One region of the Paenibacillus allorhizoplanae genome, then DNA from elsewhere that is predicted to be linked to it. Evidence: predicted binding sites of a transcription regulator. Region 1 holds the regulator's gene; each other region holds the start of a gene.
What was found. Region 1 encodes LexA, which represses DNA repair genes until DNA is damaged. Its sites were predicted from a motif close to CGAACATATGTTCG; they were not measured.
Positions count from the first base shown of each region.

Region 2: the regulator LexA is predicted to act here: its motif matches at 985-998, upstream of recA (recombinase RecA).
Region 3: the regulator LexA is predicted to act here: its motif matches at 3,348-3,361, upstream of L6I86_RS13450 (YhjD family protein).
Region 4: the regulator LexA is predicted to act here: its motif matches at 3,217-3,230, upstream of L6I86_RS33465 (YhjD family protein).

Region 1 covers NZ_CAKMMW010000002.1:427,164-432,063, reverse strand. Annotated here, with positions in the region: gene glnA (type I glutamate--ammonia ligase) at 1-325, shown strand, start outside; gene L6I86_RS04620 (aminopeptidase) at 417-1,655, shown strand; gene lexA (transcriptional repressor LexA) at 1,838-2,455, opposite strand; gene L6I86_RS04610 (LysM peptidoglycan-binding domain-containing protein) at 2,607-3,008, shown strand; gene L6I86_RS04605 (DUF896 domain-containing protein) at 3,150-3,335, shown strand; gene L6I86_RS04600 (HAD family hydrolase) at 3,377-4,171, shown strand; gene L6I86_RS04595 (1,2-dihydroxy-3-keto-5-methylthiopentene dioxygenase) at 4,255-4,794, opposite strand.
Region 2 covers NZ_CAKMMW010000005.1:166,046-170,945, forward strand. Annotated here, with positions in the region: gene L6I86_RS11545 (competence/damage-inducible protein A) at 1-897, shown strand, start outside; gene recA (recombinase RecA) at 1,068-2,108, shown strand; gene L6I86_RS11555 (regulatory protein RecX) at 2,185-2,877, shown strand; gene rny (ribonuclease Y) at 3,258-4,799, shown strand; gene L6I86_RS11565 (TIGR00282 family metallophosphoesterase) at 4,892-4,900, shown strand, end outside.
Region 3 covers NZ_CAKMMW010000006.1:263,958-268,857, reverse strand. Annotated here, with positions in the region: gene L6I86_RS13470 (metallophosphoesterase) at 1-297, opposite strand, end outside; gene L6I86_RS13465 (SOS response-associated peptidase) at 336-1,016, opposite strand; gene L6I86_RS13460 (YhjD family protein) at 1,164-1,688, opposite strand; gene L6I86_RS13455 (DNA polymerase IV) at 1,685-2,962, opposite strand; gene L6I86_RS13450 (YhjD family protein) at 2,959-3,330, opposite strand; gene L6I86_RS13445 (DUF3992 domain-containing protein) at 3,644-4,018, shown strand; gene L6I86_RS13440 (DUF3992 domain-containing protein) at 4,050-4,388, shown strand; gene L6I86_RS13435 (S-Ena type endospore appendage) at 4,443-4,900, opposite strand, start outside.
Region 4 covers NZ_CAKMMW010000038.1:5,868-10,767, forward strand. Annotated here, with positions in the region: gene L6I86_RS33440 (M23 family metallopeptidase) at 1-653, opposite strand, end outside; gene L6I86_RS33445 (hypothetical protein) at 650-1,051, opposite strand; gene L6I86_RS33450 (hypothetical protein) at 1,182-1,421, opposite strand; gene L6I86_RS33455 (ParM/StbA family protein) at 1,411-2,208, opposite strand; gene L6I86_RS33460 (transcriptional regulator) at 2,413-2,631, shown strand; gene L6I86_RS33465 (YhjD family protein) at 2,770-3,207, opposite strand; gene L6I86_RS33470 (stalk domain-containing protein) at 3,396-4,067, shown strand; gene L6I86_RS33475 (hypothetical protein) at 4,129-4,350, opposite strand; gene L6I86_RS33480 (glucosaminidase domain-containing protein) at 4,470-4,900, opposite strand, start outside.

The DNA of each region.
Region 1 (4,900 bases):
GGATCCAGCGGCAAATCCTTACTTAGCTCTTGCTGTTATGCTAGCAGCTGGTTTAGATGGCATTAAGAACAAAATGCAGCTTCCTCCGCCAACAGATCGCAACATTTATGTGATGACAGAAGAAGAGCGTGAAGCTGAAGGCATTCCTAGCTTGCCTCTTAACTTGAAACAAGCTTTAGACGAGTTGCTTCGTGATGATGTTGTCTGCGATACGCTCGGGGAGCATGCGCTAGCACATTTCTATGAATTGAAAGAAATTGAGTGGGACATGTACCGCACTCAAGTTCACCAATGGGAAAGAGATCAATACCTGTCTCTGTACTAGGTTTTGAACATGACAATTAGATAACTAAAGCCCGTCAGTCTCGTCTATGAGAACTGATGGGCTTTTTAATGCGAAGGAGAATAATTGAACTATGGACAATTTCAATCGAAATTTAGAGAAGTATGCAGAGTTAGTAATCCGGATCGGGGTTAACTTGAATAAAGGTCAAGATTTGTTGGTTGAAGCTCCCATAGAAACGTTGGATTTAACCAGATTAATCGTTCAGAAAGCGTATGAGGCTGGGGCAAATTATGTCCATGTGCATTGGCAGGATGATGTCGTTACGCGGAATAAATTTGATTATGCATCAGAAGATTCAATGGACTATTACCCGGAGTGGTACACGACGATGCTCGAACGATTTGTTGAAAACGGAGGAGCCTTATTGAACATTAAGGTACCGAATCCGAATTTATACGATGGTATTGAAGCCAGTCTGATTTCAAGAGCTTCCAAAGCAGCATCAACGGCAAGAGCCAAGTATCAGCACTATGTGCGTACGGGAGAATTTAGCTGGTGTTTAATTAAAGCTCCTACAGAAGCGTGGGCTTCGATTGTGTATGCGGATTTGCCCGAGGAGCAGCGTATTCCTGCGATGTGGGATGCTATTTTCAAAATTAACCGTGTATATGAAGAGAACCCCGTGGTAGCTTGGCAGTCCCATTTGGATACGCTGAAGGCCACGCATAGCTTATTGAATGAAAGAAGCTATAAAGCTTTGCGATATCGGGCAACGGGTACGGATTTGCGTGTCGAGCTGCCGGAAGGTCATATTTGGCTAGGTGGAGATAACGAGAACGCTCGCGGTGTCCGCTATGTAGCGAATATGCCGACCGAAGAAGTGTTCACCATTCCAAACCGAACAGGTGTTAGTGGAACGGTAGCGAGTACAATGCCACTGAATATTAATGGCGCATTAGTGGATCGGTTTACCTTTACGTTCGAGGCGGGCAAGGTTGTGGACTTCCAAGCGGAGGTAGGTTATGACCATTTGGCACGTTTACTGGATATGGATGAAGGTGCGAGGTATTTAGGTGAGGTTGCACTTGTACCGTTTGATTCTCCGATTTCTAATCTAAATCGTATTTTCTACAACACTGGCATTGACGAGAATGCTTCTTGTCACTTAGCGTTGGGTAGCTGCTATCCGATTAATTTGAAGGATGGTACCAAGTTGTCAAATGCAGAGCTGAAGGCTCGCGGAGGGAACAGCTCCTTGATACATGTAGACTTCATGATTGGTTCTGCGGAGCTTGAAATCGATGGGGAATTAGTGGATGGGACGATCGAACCGATCTTCCGTGCGGGGAACTGGGTATTGACGTTTTGAATGTGAGAAAAACTTCTATCGAAGTCCTTGGATGAGCGACCGCGTTTAGAGGTTGTTTTTATCGCCAATAAGAATTTGTTCTTCAGGGTACTGGAAACTAATAAATTCTTATGTGGTAAAAAGCAAGGCTCTCAAGTGAAAGTTCACTTTGAGAGCCTTGCTTTATTTGTTATCTGCCGTTCTTACATATCCCGGAACAAGCCAATTACACGTCCAAGGATCGTTACATTCTTCAAAAGAATGGGTTGTAAAGCGGAGTTCTCAGGTTGAAGGCGAATATGATCCTTCTCTTTGTAGAAACGCTTAACAGTAGCTTCATCATCTTCTGTCATTGCGACAACGATATCACCGTTGTTCGCTGTTTGTTGTTGTTTAACGATGACATAGTCGCCATTATGAATACCAGCTTCAATCATACTGTCACCCATAATGCTAAGCATGAACACGTTGTTGTCACCAACCATACTTGAAGGAAGTGGGAAATAATCTTCGATATTCTCAGTGGCTGTAATAGGAACACCAGCCGTTACTTTACCAACAAGGGGAACACGAGCGACGGAGACAGCGAATTGGGATTCAGCACCATCAAGCCCTAGAATTTCAATTGCACGCGGTTTGGTAGGATCTCGACGAATCATGCCTTTTTTCTCAAGACGTTCCAAATGGCCATGTACGGTAGAACTGGAGGCTAGTCCAACGGCTTCGCCGATTTCACGAACGGAAGGCGGATAGCCCTTATCTTTCACTTCGTTCTTAATGAATTCCATTATTGCTTGTTGACGCTGCGAAATTTTACTCATAAGATATCACTCCAATACTGGGAATCATTACCCAAAGTATAACATAGAACCCGAGTTCGTACAAACATAAGTTCGAGAAATGGTTGACTCAAACATGTGTTCGTGTTATTCTAATAACAGAACAAATGTTTGGGGGATGAATTATATGTATATGGCTTATTCACAATCTAACGGAACAACAACAACACTTCGTGGTACTGCTCATGCATCCAAAGGGATGACGAAAAAACAGGGTTATACGAAGCTACTACTTCGTTTCATGCTGATAGCAGTAATTCTTGGAACTGTGTTTTCGTTCGGTGCGATCGTGCAAGCCTATGCAGGTGATGGTACTGTTACCGTGTCTACACCGATCACTTCCGCGCAACCATCAGCGCAAGCTACTCAAAGCGAGAAGGTTGTTATTCAAAGTGGTGATACACTTTGGGGGATTGCAGAAGCTCACAAAAAGAAGGGTGAGAACACGCGTTCTTACATCGAGAAATTGAGAGCATTTAATCACTTATCGAACAGTTCATTGCAAGAGGGGCAAGTTCTACTACTACCTTATTGATCTAATTTCTAGTTCACTATATAGATGATTGTTCGAGACATAGCCGTCTGTTGCTATGTCTCTTTGCGTTGCATCCTTGACAATCCTAATCGGTGATGGCAAAGTAGTACTCATATTGAAATTTTGACTGGGAGGATTACAATGAGTGACAGCATGGATAAGACGATTGAGCGAATCAATGAACTAGCTCGAAAAGCGAAGACAGTTGGCCTAACGGATGCAGAGATTGATGAGCGAAATGAGCTAAGGAAAATCTATATTAATGCATTCAGGGGTAACCTGAAGGTTCAACTAGATTCCATAAAGTTTACTGACGAAGAGAAATAAGCCTACTACAATAGATACTACATTCAAAGGGGAAATGAATGATGACGTTGAAAGCTGTGCTATTTGATTTGGATGATACACTGTTATGGGATGATCGTAGTGTGGAGGAAGCTTTTGCTGCAACATGCGCAGAAGCCGCGAAGCAAGTTAATGGATTGAACCCAGAGGAATTAGAAGCATCTGTTCGTAAAGAAGCAAGGAGTTTATATGAATCTTTCGATACGTTCCCATTTACCAAAATGATTGGGATTAACCCGTTTGAAGGACTATGGGCTAACTTCACACAAGGCGAGGATGAAAACTTCCGCAAATTAGAGAAGCTAGCACCTGGCTATCGCACAGAATCTTGGACCAGAGGGCTTGCAGGTTTAGGGATTGAAGATCGTGAGTTAGGGTACAAGCTGGGTGAATTGTTTGCAGCCGAACGCCGCAGTCGTCCCTATGTATATGAAGAAACATTCCGTGTTCTAGATGAGTTGAAAGGCAACTACAAGCTTCTTCTTTTAACGAATGGTTCACCGGATTTACAAAAAGAGAAACTAGCAGGGGTTCCTAAGATTGCTGCTTACTTTGATCATATCGTGATTTCTGGAGAATTTGGACAAGGAAAGCCAGCAGCGGCGATTTTCAATTATGCACTGGATCTGCTTGAAATTAATGCGGAGGAAGGCATCATGATCGGGGATAAACTGACGACAGATATTTTGGGATCAGGAAGCATTGGAATGCGTAACATTTGGATTAATCATCATGGGCTTCAAAGTGGCGATGAGATCGTACCTGCTTATGAAGTGTCACGACTTCAAGAAATTTTACCAATTATCAATAATGGTTAATTTCGTATAGAAATAAAGCCCAACAGCTACTTAAGACGCAATGGTCTGAAGTGCTATTGGGCTTTATTCTGTTAACGTAACAATTATGCTTTAATAAAGTCAGGATCATCAATGTTGTAAGCTACCCAGCCATCTTTTTCGATGAAAAGGCGAACAGCGACGATTTCACGGTTATCCATCAAGGTGAAGAAATGATTCGTGTTTTCAGGAACAGAGATTACATCACCTGGCTCAAGTTCAACATCGAAATAACCAAGTTCCTCGGATTTGATGATGAAAATTCCTTTTCCAGAAACGATAGCGCGGATTTCATCTTCAGTGTGCGTGTGCACTTGTTCGAATTTTTTTAGAAGCTCTTCAATATTCGGAGTTACATCAGATAGGGAGATGACATCCCAAATTTCATAACCGCGTCTAGCAGCTAAATCTTTAATTTCAGCTTCATAAGTGGAAATGATTTCTGCTTTTTCTTCATCGCTAAGAATGAATTTCTCGCGAAGTGCTACAGGAAGTTTGTTCGCATCCCAATGCTCGTATACGACTTCTTGACTATCTAAGAAGGCTTTAACTTCATCTTCGCCCTCGATACGTTCATTTGTATTTCGAATTCTAATTTGTGCCACGTTACATCCCTCTTTCATTAATAAATATAACCATATTATAGAGGATATCAAGCTAACTGTCGATGGAAGGATATAATTTTTTCCGATAAAACCTATAGGAATTTAT
Region 2 (4,900 bases), on a different contig from region 1:
CTTATGCTTGAAGGAAGCGATCCCTTACATAACGAGACTGGTTTGGCTGTGGGAAATGCTCTCACATTCGAAGGGACACATTTCGTGCTTTTACCGGGACCTCCTAAAGAAATGAAACCGATGTTTACCAAATATGCGATGCCGTGGCTTCAATTACGAATGACAAGTGAAGTTCCGCTATATTCGAAAATGTTGAAGTTTGCAGGCATAGGTGAGTCCAATTTGGAGCATCTGTTGTTAGATTTGATTCAGTCACAGACCGACCCGACTATTGCCCCTTACGCCAAAGAAGGTGAAGTAACAATACGATTGACAACGCGTGCCCATGCGGAAGCAGAAGGCGAGTTGAAGCTGCAAGCTACGGAAGCTGAAATTAAGAAGCGGCTTGGTGAGTATCTTTATGCGGATCAGGACGTCCCTATTGAAACGATTGTCTTGCAATTGCTGGTGGCCAGCAAGAAGACCCTATCAGTCGCTGAGAGCTGCACAGGAGGTTTACTTAGTGATTTAATAACGACAGTGCCAGGTAGCTCAGAATCTTTCTTAGGTGGTATTATCGTTTACTCAAACAAGTTAAAAAATAAGCTGCTGGGTGTGCCAATGAATATTTTGGAGGGGGAAGGTGCTCCTGGTGCTGTTAGCAGCGAAACAGCTGTCATTTTAGCCGAACAGTTGCTAGTTAGGACTGGTAGTGACTTTGGCATCTCCGTAACCGGTGTGGCGGGTCCAAGCCCGTCTGAAGGGAAGCCTGTAGGGCTTGTCTATGTGGGATTAGCACAAAAGAATGAGAAGACGGAAGTATTTACTCTCCAACTATCAGGTAACAGGGAGTCAATTAAATTAAGGGCTGCTAAGCGTGCACTCTATCAATTGTGGAAACAGTTGAAAGAAAACTAGAAATCCTCTATAATCAGAGTTAGTTAACGGAAGAACCGTAGCAAAGCGATAACTTTGTTACGGTTTTTTGTTTGTTCGCAAAAAAAACGAATGTATGTTCGAAAAAATGCTTGGCAAACATGCCAAAACAAGTTATCATATACCTATAATGATAGAAGGAAGTGGTCGTTTTGTCAGATCGTCGTGCCGCGCTAGATAATGCATTACGTCAAATTGAGAAACAGTTCGGAAAAGGCTCCATTATGAAACTTGGAGAATCTACACATATGCAAGTTGAAACGATTTCTTCGGGCGCACTTGCTCTGGATATCGCACTTGGAATAGGTGGATTCCCACGCGGAAGAATTATTGAAGTTTACGGACCAGAGTCATCAGGTAAAACAACTGTAGCTTTACATGCGATTGCTGAAGTTCAAAGAGTGGGTGGACAAGCTGCCTTTATTGATGCGGAGCATGCTTTAGATCCTTCCTATGCAAGCAAGCTTGGTATTAATATAGATGAGCTATTGCTTTCCCAACCAGATACAGGTGAGCAAGCACTTGAGATCGCGGAAGCACTTGTTCGTAGTGGTGCGGTAGATATTATTGTTATCGACTCCGTTGCAGCACTAGTACCGAAAGCAGAAATTGAAGGCGATATGGGAGATTCTCACGTAGGTCTTCAAGCGCGATTGATGTCACAAGCGCTTCGTAAGCTGTCTGGTGCAATCAATAAATCTAAAGTTATCGCTATCTTTATCAACCAATTGCGTGAAAAGGTTGGCGTTATGTTCGGAAATCCAGAGACAACTCCGGGTGGACGTGCACTGAAGTTCTACTCTTCCGTTCGATTGGATGTTCGTCGTATTGAAACGATCAAGCAAGGCAATGACATGGTTGGTAACCGTACGAGAATTAAGGTCGTTAAGAATAAAGTAGCACCTCCATTTAAACAAGCTGAAGTCGATATTATGTACGGTGAAGGTATCTCACGCGAAGGTAGCATTATTGATATCGGAACTGAGCTGGATATCGTGAATAAAAGCGGTGCGTGGTATTCGTATGAAGGTGAGCGTCTTGGCCAAGGACGTGAGAATGCGAAGCAATTCTTGAAAGATAATAAAGCGATCTCAGAAACGATTGAGCTAAGAATTAGAGAGAATAGTAACTTGATTAAAGTTGTTGGTCCAAACATGGATGAAGAAGACGAGTTGGAAACAGCTTTTGAATAGGTTTGAGAAATAGGATGGATGAAGCACCTTAACCTTGTGTTGGGGTGTTTTTTTCTTCATTTGGGGGATTATTGAGATGAATCACGAAGAAGAAGAATTACAAGTAATAACCAAAGTGGAAAAACAAAAACAAGGAAGGCATCGCTATAACATTTATCTTAATGAGGAATACGCTTTTTCTGTGCATGAAGATATTCTGATCAAGCACCGTTTGAACAAAGGAGAATCCCTTTATCAGCAAGCGATTGAAGCTATCATTTTAGATGAAGAGCGAAATATGGCCTATGTAAAGGCGCTCCATATGGTAGGAAGACGTCCGCATTCGCTCTCAGAGGTGAAGCGTAAATTGAAAGAAAAAGGTTTTGAAGCACTTATTATTGATTGGGCGAGTGACAAACTTATTGAAAATAAATACATCAATGATGAAGAATTCGCTAAAATGTGGACGGACAACCGGGTGATTTCTCAACGCAAGGGACGTAATCTGATTCGACAAGAACTTCAACAAAAAGGGATTCATCAAGATGTGGTTAAAAGTACCATGGAGTCAATTAATCCAGAGGATGAGTACGTCGGGGCACTGAAAATAGCGAGAACGAAATGGAAGCAAACCTCAGGAAAACTAATGGATAGAAAGCGTAAAACTGCGGCGTTTCTAATGCGAAGAGGTTACACGGGGGCTATTGTTACCAAGGTATTGGGGCTCATAAGCAATGAAACGGATGAGGAAGAATTGGAATTTATGGAGGATGGATTCGAAGATAATTAACTACATTAATTAATTGCAATAAACTTAATGGCATTAACTATTTACATTTGAGTTTTGGGTCTAAATAATCAACTCTTGGACATTCGCTTGACAAGCTTCTTCGACAAAAGATAAAATAACAGTGTATATTTTCATAATGTATTCAAAATCATACTAATTTCATTGATTTTGAGAAGACAGATGTAAAAACCGCCAATTTTTACACTGTTGATTATGGATTATTAGCACTATAGTGCCCTAACGCACTGTGCGCATTCATTTAAAAGCCATACTCTTACATTTTAAGGGTATGTATGACTAGTCAAACAATTGAATCGGATTAAAAAACCGAAGGTACCCCAGGCTAACACCTTGGAGAAACCAACGAGGAGGTGAACAAGATGATGACTGCCATCTGGATCGCGATCATTCTCGTTGTTGGAGCTGCATGCTTAGGGATTGGTTATTTTATCCGTAAATCTCTTGCAGAAGCGAAAATTTCCAGTGCTGAAACAGCCGCTGAGCAGATAAAAGAATCTGCCAAAAAGGAAGCAGAAGCACTGAAAAAAGAAACGGTTCTGGAAGCAAAGGACGAAGTCCACAAACTACGGTCCGAAGCTGAAAAAGACATTCGTGAACGTCGGAATGAAATTCAACGACAAGAAAGACGACTGTTGCAAAAAGAGGAATCGCTGGATAAAAAATTAGAGTCTCTCGAGCGTAAAGAAGAGCTAGTTGCCAACAAAGAGAAGCGAATCGAGGATACACAAACACAAATTGATCAGCTCTATAAAAGCCAAGTTTCTGAATTGGAACGAATTTCTGGTCTTACAATGGAAGAAGCTAAGAGCATCATTCTTACTAATGTAGAGCAAGAAGTTCGCCATGAAACTGCTCAGCTAATCAAAGAGATTGAACAACAAGCCAAAGAAGAAGGCGATAAGAAAGCACGTGAGATCATCACACTTGCTATTCAGCGTTGTGCGGCAGATCACGTAGCGGAAACCACGGTATCCGTTGTCTCGTTGCCTAATGAAGAAATGAAGGGTCGCATTATCGGTCGTGAAGGTAGAAATATCCGAGCTTTGGAAACTTTGACCGGAATTGACCTTATTATTGATGATACGCCTGAAGCAGTAATCTTATCTGGTTTTGACCCAATCCGTCGTGAAATTGCTCGCACATCACTTGAGAAACTTGTCGCGGATGGACGTATTCATCCCGCACGTATCGAAGAGATGGTTGAGAAGTCTCGCAAAGAAGTGGACGAACGTATCCGCGAATATGGGGAGCAAGCGACGTTTGAAGTTGGGGTACATGGTTTGCATCCTGACTTGATCAAAATTTTGGGGCGCCTAAAGTTCAGAACAAGTTACGGACAAAACGTGTTGAAACATTCCATGGAAGTAGCGTATCTGGCTGGTTTAATGGCCGGAGAGCTCGGGGTAGACGTAACTTTGGCGAAACGTGCCGGGCTGCTTCATGACATTGGTAAAGCGCTAGACCATGAAGTGGAAGGGTCTCACGTCGAAATCGGTGTTGAGATAGGCAAGAAATACAAAGAGCATCCAATTGTAATTAATAGTATTGCCTCACATCACGGTGATGTGGAAGCAACTTCAGTAATTGCCATGTTAGTCGGTGCTGCGGACGCATTGTCAGCGGCGAGACCAGGTGCTCGAAGAGAAACGCTAGAAACGTATATTAAACGTCTTGAGAAGCTGGAAGAGATTTCAGAGTCATTTGAAGGTGTTGAGAAATCTTACGCCATTCAAGCGGGTCGTGAAGTACGTGTTATGGTGCAGCCAGAGAAAGTGGATGACACTGAAGCGTTCCGTTTAGCCCGTGATATTACGAAGAAAATCGAGGGTGAACTCGATTATCCAGGACATATTAAGGTTACGGTCATTCGTGAAACTAGAGCAGTTGAATACGCTAAATAAGAATCAAATGCGAAAAGTGGCTATTATAGCCACTTTTCCTTATTTTCAAGGCCGAATGGAATTGGGTCATATAAAGGAGCTCGTTTTACGTTATGAAAATT
Region 3 (4,900 bases), on a different contig from region 1:
ACCAATCGCCACATCCGTGACCGGCAAAATAAGAATACCAAATTGGATGAGAGCCAACCAGTAGGAACCCATGATGTTAAGCAGTCGTGTTAGCGTTGGAGGTAGAACCTTCGTTCCAAACCGTCCGATGACATAAGAGAACGCAACGATCCAAAACACAGGCCAATACAACCAGGGATGAAATGAAGCACCAAATAGATGCGATAAAAAAACCTTCAAGTGCCAGCCTATATAGCCGTTGATCGCCGCTACAATAGCAAGTATAATCGTGACCCTAAGCAACATACCATTTCTCATGTTTCTTGACGCTCCTATTCTCTACTACCCGCTACCGTTTAAAGCAAAAGACTGATCGGCTCTATACATAGCTCATCATCATTCCGCACATTCCCCACGCGGCTAGACACCGGGTACGCCATCATAAGCTCCGAAGGATATGGCTGCAGAAGTGGACGAAGTTGATCCACATTCTTCCTACTGCGATCTAACCAAACAGCTTCCTTCTCCCGTGGCAAAATGACTGGCATACGTTCATGAATATCCTTCATCATCTCGTTCGATTCCGTTGTAATGACCGTACAAGTTGAGATACGCACACCTTCGGGAGATGTCCATGTATCGTAAAGCCCTGCCATACTGAACAGTTCCTTGCTGCGCAACATGATGCGCATGGGCTGCTTATGCTTGCCGCTTCCTTTCCAGTCATAGAAAGAATCTGCTGGGATCAGGCAGCGTTTACGTTCAAATGGCTTGCGGAAGGCAGGCTTGTCCGCCAAGGTCTCGGAGCGCGCATTAAGCATCTGATAGCCAATTTTCTCATCTTTGGCCCATTCTGGAATCAGCCCCCAGCGCAGTTCACCTAGCTTATTTCGCTGCCCGTCATGGATGATCGCCATCACCTGCTGTCCGGGCGCAACATTATATTTAGGGCTATATCTCGGCATAAAAGTATCGTACATATCGTAACGCAGCATCAATTCCTCTAACGTTACAGTGATCGTATAGCGTCCGCACATAGGTTAACATCCTTCTCCTTCACACCGTTATCCCATTCCCCTTTCTCCATTATGGAAAAAAGATAGGCTTACGTCAATTCGTACAGCCCGAAGAACTGTTCTTCTTCAGGCTGTACGAAGGGGCACTAGCGATATATTCAGGCAGATTCACGATTTCTTCTTCGTTTCCTTCTCTAACACACTCACACGCGGATCCGTTCCATAAATGGTTGTAACCAGACTGTCGGCATATCGACCGATTCGCGCACCAATTTCCGCACGCATATAGTCCCTCGTCATCGTAAATCGATCTTCATGCTCACGGCACCGATACCGGTAACGGATCATCTGATCGTCTTTCTCCTCTTCGGCGACATGCATGTCATTCTCAAGCATATGACGCTTCACTTTGGCTAAATCGGCGTGCATATTCTTGGCCAGCACCTGGGCTACCTTCGAATAGAGTGTCCTTAGCATCTCGGAGGAACGCTCCACTTCACGCGCCCTTCGTACAATAATCGTATGCATGAGCGGCAGAAGCACAGATTCTCGTATAATATTAATATCATCCGCTGTCGGGCGCTTCGTAGGAACAGGTTTGTCATGACGCTGGCTTTGCGCTGCTTCCCGGTGCTGGGGCAGCATCATGCGGCTTGACTCCCATAAACCGTTATTCTGCAATTTTTTGCTCATTTATAATGACCTCCGATTTTGAGCGAGCGAACCTTCGCTTGGCCAGCTGTCGTCAAGGAGGACGCGCGAACAATCGCTGCATTGCCGAACCGATCCTTAATGCTATCCGTTACCTTTTCCAATTCACGTGCCTTCACCTGATCTTCAAAAAGGGTGAGCTGATACGTTTTATCGTCCACAAACTGGCTTAACATAACACCTGCACGACGAACTGGCATCGTGTCCCAGAATTTATAGAAAAGCTGCTTCACAGCTTGGAAAACAGTGCCAGTATGATTCGTCGGGTCTGGCATCTTCATCTGGCGCGAGAAGCCTGTCGGCGCATCAAAGGGACTGCACATACAGCTGACCGTCACGATAGAAGCCATATAGCCTTTGCGCCGGCAATCCCGGCACACCTCCTCTGTCAGCTCCATGAGGATCGTATTTACTTCTGACGATTCTGCATAGTCCCTCGGCAGCGTCATCATATGACCGATCGACTTCGGAGGCGTATCGAACGTACCCGGCGTGACTGGGCTATCGTCCAGCCCGTTCGCGGTTCGCCACATGACCTCCGCGTGAATGTCCGACTGCTTGCCAAAACGCGCACGAAATTTCTGCTTCAGCTGAGGCAGCGGCGTCCGCGCCACATCACCAATGCTATACATGCCCAATTTGGCAAAATGGGCCGTCATCCGCGAACCCACACCGAACATTTTACTGACAGGCTGTTCCCACAGATATTCCTCTACAGCGGATGGAAGCAATGTGAAAATGCCGGTTGCATTCTTTTTGGCCCAAATATCTGTCGCTATTTTCGCTAAGATTTTATTCGAGCTAATTCCCACACGGAGCTTAACGCCCGTTTGTTTGAGAACCTTATACTGCAGACTCATCGCAACCTTCTCCGCGTCTCCAAAGAGCGGCAGGCTCCCTGTGACATCTAAGAACTGCTCATCGATGCTGAAAATTTCAACGAGATCCGTAAATTCCTGATAAATGCTCGTAATCATCAGCGATACATCAATGTAATGCTGCATCCTCGGCCGCATAACAATTAACTCAGGGCACTTCTTGAGCGCTTCACCCAACCGTTCCGCCGTCGATACCCCATATCCTTTGGCAACAGGGCAGGCGGCTAAAATAATACCTGACCTTAACGCAGGGTCTCCTGCTACGGCAACCGGCTTATTCTCTAGACCTGGATGATCGGCCTTTTCTACACTTGCGTAGAAGCTCTGACAGTCAGCCAGGAAGATCGTTCGTTCCCCACCCTTGTTCCCCTTACTCATCGCAATTCCCCCCGCATATTCATCAGCATAGTCATAAGCTCAGCCTTGACCAAACTACGCAGCATCGTGAAATGATGAATGTAACCACGAACTTTGTATTCGACTTGAATCCCTAACGCATTCATTTCCGTGTGAATCACCTTAATCTCTCGCTGCTTCATCTTACTTTTCAACTGCTGTAATTCTGGATAAATCCCCATCTCAACCTCTCTGAGATAGAAAAGAATATGATTATAAACAATTTTATCTTTATAAACCTTAAGCTCCTCCATATCTCTTGCCAGCATATCAAGCAAAATCGGCAACAGTGTGTATTCCTTAATCATTTGAACATCCTCTTCTGTCTCTACTCTTGATGAACCACTCATGTTCTCACCACCATATGCGAACATATATTCGTTTTTCCATATTATATACCGAACACGTATTCGTTATGCAAGTGGTTTTTTGGATATTTTTTTACTAATAAAAGGATGAACTAGAGTTAATTTCAATTACTCCACCTAATTTTTACCTATTTATTGAAAACGAGCATCCCCTTATCGTAACTTGCGCCAAACTCTTGAAGCCGCACCCAGACTTGTCATATTAATTATTCGTCATTCAGGCAGATGTCCAAGCGTTCAGGCAATTGCCTGCATTAGATAGTTTAGAAACAAAGAAACGGAGGTTTTCTTACCTATGGCATGCGATAATTCGGCGACTGCTTTAACTTGCTGCTCAGAGAGAAATTTCGTGCAGGATAAGGTATGTACGCCATGGACCGGCACAGTAACTGGCGCAGAAGTAGACATTGTCGCTTACACGAATAATATTAATCCGAACCTTGTGGGCACGGGATATGTGAAATTCGATTCCGGACCTACTGCTATTACGTTGGATGTATTGAACAGTGCGGGTGCTTCCATCTTAACGGCTACCGTTCCCATTTCACCTGGAACAAGTCTGGCTTTTACTTACCAACGCTTCGCCACTATACAGTTAACGCTGGCTGGAGGAAGCCCTGGTTTATATCAGGGCGAATTTTGTATCACAACCCGCTATTCAATTCAATAATGCCATTTGACAACGAAAGGAGGTACTCATCATGTGCTCTTGCAACTCGGCTCTTTGCTGTTGTTCCGAAAAAACCTACGTACAGGATAAAGTATGTACGAATTGGCTGATGACTACAGCAGGTACAACCACTGTTTACACCGATAATATGGCAACTCTGATTAGTGGCACTGGATATGTCAAGAATGAAACTGGGACCGCTGACATTACGGTAGCCTTTCTCCGTTCGGCAGCTCCCGTCATAACCGCTATCACGGTGCAGCCAGGAGGCAGCACCTCGTTTACTGTCGGGCGGTTCGATACGATTACTATTACGACGACAGCAGCGGCAACCGGGGAATTTTGCATAACCGTGCGATATAGTATGTAAGAAGTATGCTACCATTGAGGTGGTTTTCACCTTAACCGTGGGAAACCACCTTATTCATTCGCAGGATGGATGTTCAGATTGGATTTGGAGTGTTGTAGAAATGGCATACTTACCCTCTACATAAGCCATCTCGTCACGCAGTGAAGAGATGTCAATTGCTCTGACACCCTGGCCTATAAAATTTATAGTACTGCCGGGAGGAATGCTCAGTCGTTTGTTATCAGCATAATCGGTTTCAATGTCAACCTCTATGGCTTGGGTACTACTCGAACTCGAATATATACTAATCTGAGCTACTTCGATCTTGGACTCCACATCGATCTCCCATATCCGAAATCCAGGCTGATTGCCTTGAAGAAGTATATTGCCGCAGCAATCTTTATTGATCGTTGTCAGCGGCGCTGGCGGAGTCGGTGGAGGTGAAGGATGGCAATGGTGGTGCTTAAGTGAAGGACAAGGATTAACCATTGGCTTATATATTAGCTTAATATTTGGTTTTGGATTTAGGTTCC
Region 4 (4,900 bases), on a different contig from region 1:
TTAATAAACACATAAGCCACAGTAAGGATTCCAGCCCACTTCATACCTTTATCCCAACCAGCAACATGAAAAATGATACACATACCTGCACCGATCAATCCTATGCAATAAGATAGATCAATTAAGAGATCACCTACACCTTGGATGAAGCCTAACGCCGTATCATATAACACTGAACGAGCGTGTTCTTGTACATTATCCTGTGCTTGGTTGTAGGACTTTTCAAGAACCTTCCCGAGTATGCCGAGGTGTCCTCCAGCCTTTGGAGCAGCATCTGTAGGATCAACAAAGGCTCCTACTTTATTGACGAGTCCAATATGAAGATGTGGACCAGTGCTGAAGCCTGTAGATCCTGACAATGCAATACAATCACCCGCATGAACGCGAGTACCTTCTTTAACAATTGTGTTATCAGACAAGTGACCAAAGATGTACTGATAACCTGCCTTGGTTTTGATAAACACCGCCTTCCCTAAAGATGAATCGCCGTAGTCCGCAATGCGGGATACGATACCACCTTCAGGAGCGTAGACCTTACTACCAATTGGCATTGCAATATCTACACCGGTATGAGGTGTTTTGTGAACTGAATCGATACTACCGAATGGTGCTGTGATAACTCGGGGAACTATTTTAAAACTTAATGTTGTCATGGAGCTGATACCTCCATTTCAGTGAACAACTTCTCAACTTGGTCAAACGACCACGGCAACGCCAAGAGCATGAAGAATGTTAAAATGTAACCAAAAGCCCTAGTTTTAGCACTTGAAAAGTCTCCCTCTGATGCTGATTTTATGGTGTCGATAGCGCCTTTGATAATAATGATCCATTTACCAACACTCAGGATTTGTTTGTAAATTTTTCTTGCACCAACATCGATACCAGTTGAAGCATGAGTGGATCCTGAGAAACTGACAAACAGAATTAACGTTGTACCTATAACACGATATTTAATTTTGTTTCTATTCAAGTGAGCAAGTAACTTTTGCATCACTGTTTCCTCTTGCCAACCGCAGCGGACGAAATCAGGGATGCTCATGGTGTGTGTCATACAGCATCAAGCCCTCCCTGTTGTGATGATTCTGACTGTTGTAATTGCTGCAATGACCATAGTAAGAGCTACCGAACGCGTACGGCTGCTCGTCGCATAGAAGCCTACGAATGACATATCAAACACCTACCTAAAGTAATTTTGAGTAACCTTGCTTTGACTCTTGAGGGATAGGCTGATGTACAACGTTGGGTGTAAAATACACACCTTCGTTCTGCATGCACCATTCCAGTTTATCTCTCACAAAAGAGGCGAAGTTCTGTGCTTCGAAATTATTAGTGCTGCTTTCTATCCAATCCCAAATACGTTTCTCTCTTGCGCTGCCTGGGTTAAACACCGCAGGCTTCCGGATATAACTCTTAACGGCCATAGATTTCCACCGCAGTTCTGTAGAGTGCTTCCGCATCTAAGAACACGGGATTTTCCACCACCTTCGCCAAAGGATAAAATTGCTTCAGATGCTCGACGATCTCCGCAGCTCCCCCACCCCCAAGCAATACCTCATCATCTTTCTTCCACTTCAATGAACCTGTTTTACCCGCTATAGCTCTGGCCATCTCAAAACGATCCTTGCTTTTTCCGGACTCTGTACCAAAATCGAACGTGTCACTTTCCCGGCCAATCTTCTCCTCGTCTCTAAATGTAATTGCGTTCACCGTCCGGCTGCCGATGTTTAACCCTCGGATCGTCTTGCCTGGCTTAGCATGCTTATAAAACCCGATTCCCTCCGGTGCCACTCGGCAATCATCGATCAAAAAGACTTTGATATCTCCATTAAGAGTTAACTTCTTCATCCCCAATAACATAGCTCTCAATGCCGCCTTATCACGCTCATGGCAGTCTATGGGAAGATTCGTAACCATCTTTACCCGCCCAGTTCCCGATACAGCCTTATGAAGGGCAATCAGGTTTAAAATCACGGTATCCTCATGCAGTTTGCTCTCGGTCATCATCGACTCTCCGTACTCTGCCTCCCTGATAGCTAGCGTCCCCGCAGTGAACTTCCTTCCCTCATAGCTACCGTACATATCATCACTTCCCTTGGAATCACCAAACTCTAATTCACGGGACTCCCCAAGGTTTGAATAGAACTCGAAATTACCTGTAGCATGCCAAACCTTTACTTTATAACGCCCAACATCGATTCCAATATTCATCTGCATCACGCTCCTGTTGTTAAGTAGTTATGAACTGTCCAAGCACGTTAATGTGCTGTTGTGAAAAGGTTGTGAAGCAGTTCATAACTCGCTTGATGATATAGGTTATGGCCTATGCTTGGGCATGTTTCCACATTTATTCACTTATTCCGCATAAATGTTGAATTTCTTGTCCATCCTTGTAGTAAAAAAGGAGTGGATGAGATGTTCGGAATTGGTAAGCCGCGCACAAAGTTTGGGAAGTGGATTGACTCGAAGGGGATTTCGCAAGAATGGATTGTCAAAAATTGCGGGATTGATAAAAATGCTGCTACACGAATATGTGGTAATTCGGATTACAAGCCAAATGGAAGCACGAAAGGAAGGGTGATTGCGGGGCTTCGAAAGAACGGGCATGGTGTATATGAAGAAGATTTCTGGTAAAACGCAAAAAGCGCGCCACCGGATCTCCTCCGATGACGCGCCGCGGTCAAGCTATTATATTAGGATGTAATCTGGCCACTGAGCCGGGGGCGATTCTACCCCCAGCATATGCGAGAGACAACATGAATAATGCAGGTCCTACTCAAAATTTACAAATAATTTTTGATCCACATTTTGACTCTTCTTTTCCTCAACTTCCAAGAGCGCCTTATTGAACTTACTCTTATCCAACCGCGCTACATATTTACCAAGGGATCTAGACATCTCCGCTTTTACAATGCCCTTCCAGTATGATACGTTCTCCACTTTTCTTCGAACGTATATGGTGTAATCTAACGATGGACCGAATTTATCCTTTTTCACTATTTTTATATCCGCGGCCTTAAGTCGTTGCTTTACCTCAACATGATCAATGGTGATCATATCACGCAGATCTTGGAACTGGCTTTTGTGAATGTGCTTCAATGGCGTAGAATCGGGAAACCATTCCCATTTGTCAATTAAATCGAGCAGTAAGGGCAAGACGACGCATATGAAGATGTCTTCCATTTCTTTTTCAGATGTAATTTCACTCACCTCGAATTAAGAACATTTGTTTGCATTTATTATATACCGACATCATAACTTCTATGCAAGCGAAAGTTTTTGGAAAGAGAACACATTACCGAACACGAGATAAATGGAAATTTAATGAAACGAAATGATAGGAATAGGCGTAGGATTAGAGAAATGAACTGTGACATGATATGAGGAGGAATTTACTTTTGAAGAAGAAATTATTAATCGCGCTAGGACTATCGGGGATTATCGCTGCTTCAGTTGCTGTCGGGGCTTATGCGGCATCGGATATTAAATTATTCATAAATGGGAAATTGATTAATGCGGATCTTCAAATCGTGGATGGATCGAGTTATGTTCCTTTGCGAGTTGTTTCGGAATCACTAGGGGCAGATGTTAAGTGGGATGGGGATAAGCGGGAAATTAGTATTTCTGCTAAAGGATTTGATCCAAATTCAGCGATTGTTACTCCTTCGAAATCTTATAATGTTAAAGTCAATGTCACTAGTGGACCTATGACTATGGATATCTCAAAAGTTACTCTTGACCCAGCATATAAATCGAATCAATATTCTCAGCCAATTAAAGCTGTGGTACTTGATGTTAAAACAGAAAACACATCGAATGAGACGCTGAATTGGTATGTGACACAGGATAAAATTGTTACAAATACAAAGGAACAAGTCAGTGGCTATTTGTACTCCGAACAAGTAGATGGAGAGTTCATTGGCAAGGTTGTCAAAACAGGTAAAATTGTCTTTGAAATTAAAGGAGACCTCACTTCGATAACTAGCTTGAATTATGTAGTTGAAGGACCTTCTGATAAGAATTACAAACGCGTCGGAGAAACCAAAACCACAGAAATCATTTTAAAATAAAAAAAATCCCCCATTAGCCATATTTGGCTAAAGAGGGATAGGCAAGGAAAAGTTTCCTGAGCTAATTTCTTATCAATTTTAATTCGTTTTCAAGTTTTTCAATACGTTTCAACAGTTCCGGTTCTCTCTCAAAAGAATCAATCGCATGATAAATACCACTATTACCTTTTTTACACGTCGTAAATAGCTCGAAAGTTAACTCTCTTAGGTGATCGCATAATAATTTGTGACCATCTTTCTTCTCTTCGCCAACAGATTGTAGCTTTGAAAGTAATTCGTTCATTTGATTGCCACCTTTAACCGAATTGTTTGTTCTCATTATATGCGAACAACATACGAACACGCAAGCCGATAAAAACAAAAATAACCCCCGCCAGCCATTACGGCCAGTGGGGGATTCGTCTATACTTCGATCTTTCGATCAATACGTGCATCCAACACAGTATTCAGGAAAGCGAGCTCAGTCGCTGTCAGTGTTCTATCCTTAATCTTCTGCATCCAATCCCAGTCCAGTTGGTCTACATTATATGCTTTTCCCATTACCTGATATAGCATATCCCACTGCCATTCTTCTAACTTCATCGGCACGTCTTCCTCCTCCTCCAACACATAACCCGCTGCTTTATTATCGTTTAGCCTGTCGATCAGCTTTTCAGCATACTTGGGATCCACTGCCCAACCTCGAGCAGCTATCTCTCGAATCTGACCTTCCTCAGTCTCTTGCAGCTTTACATTGGCGTATCGGCCATTCTTCTGAATGAAGTCCACATACCCAATAACTGGATCGTCATAGCGAATGTAAGAACCACCTTCAGCCTTTGGACGCGCTGTGC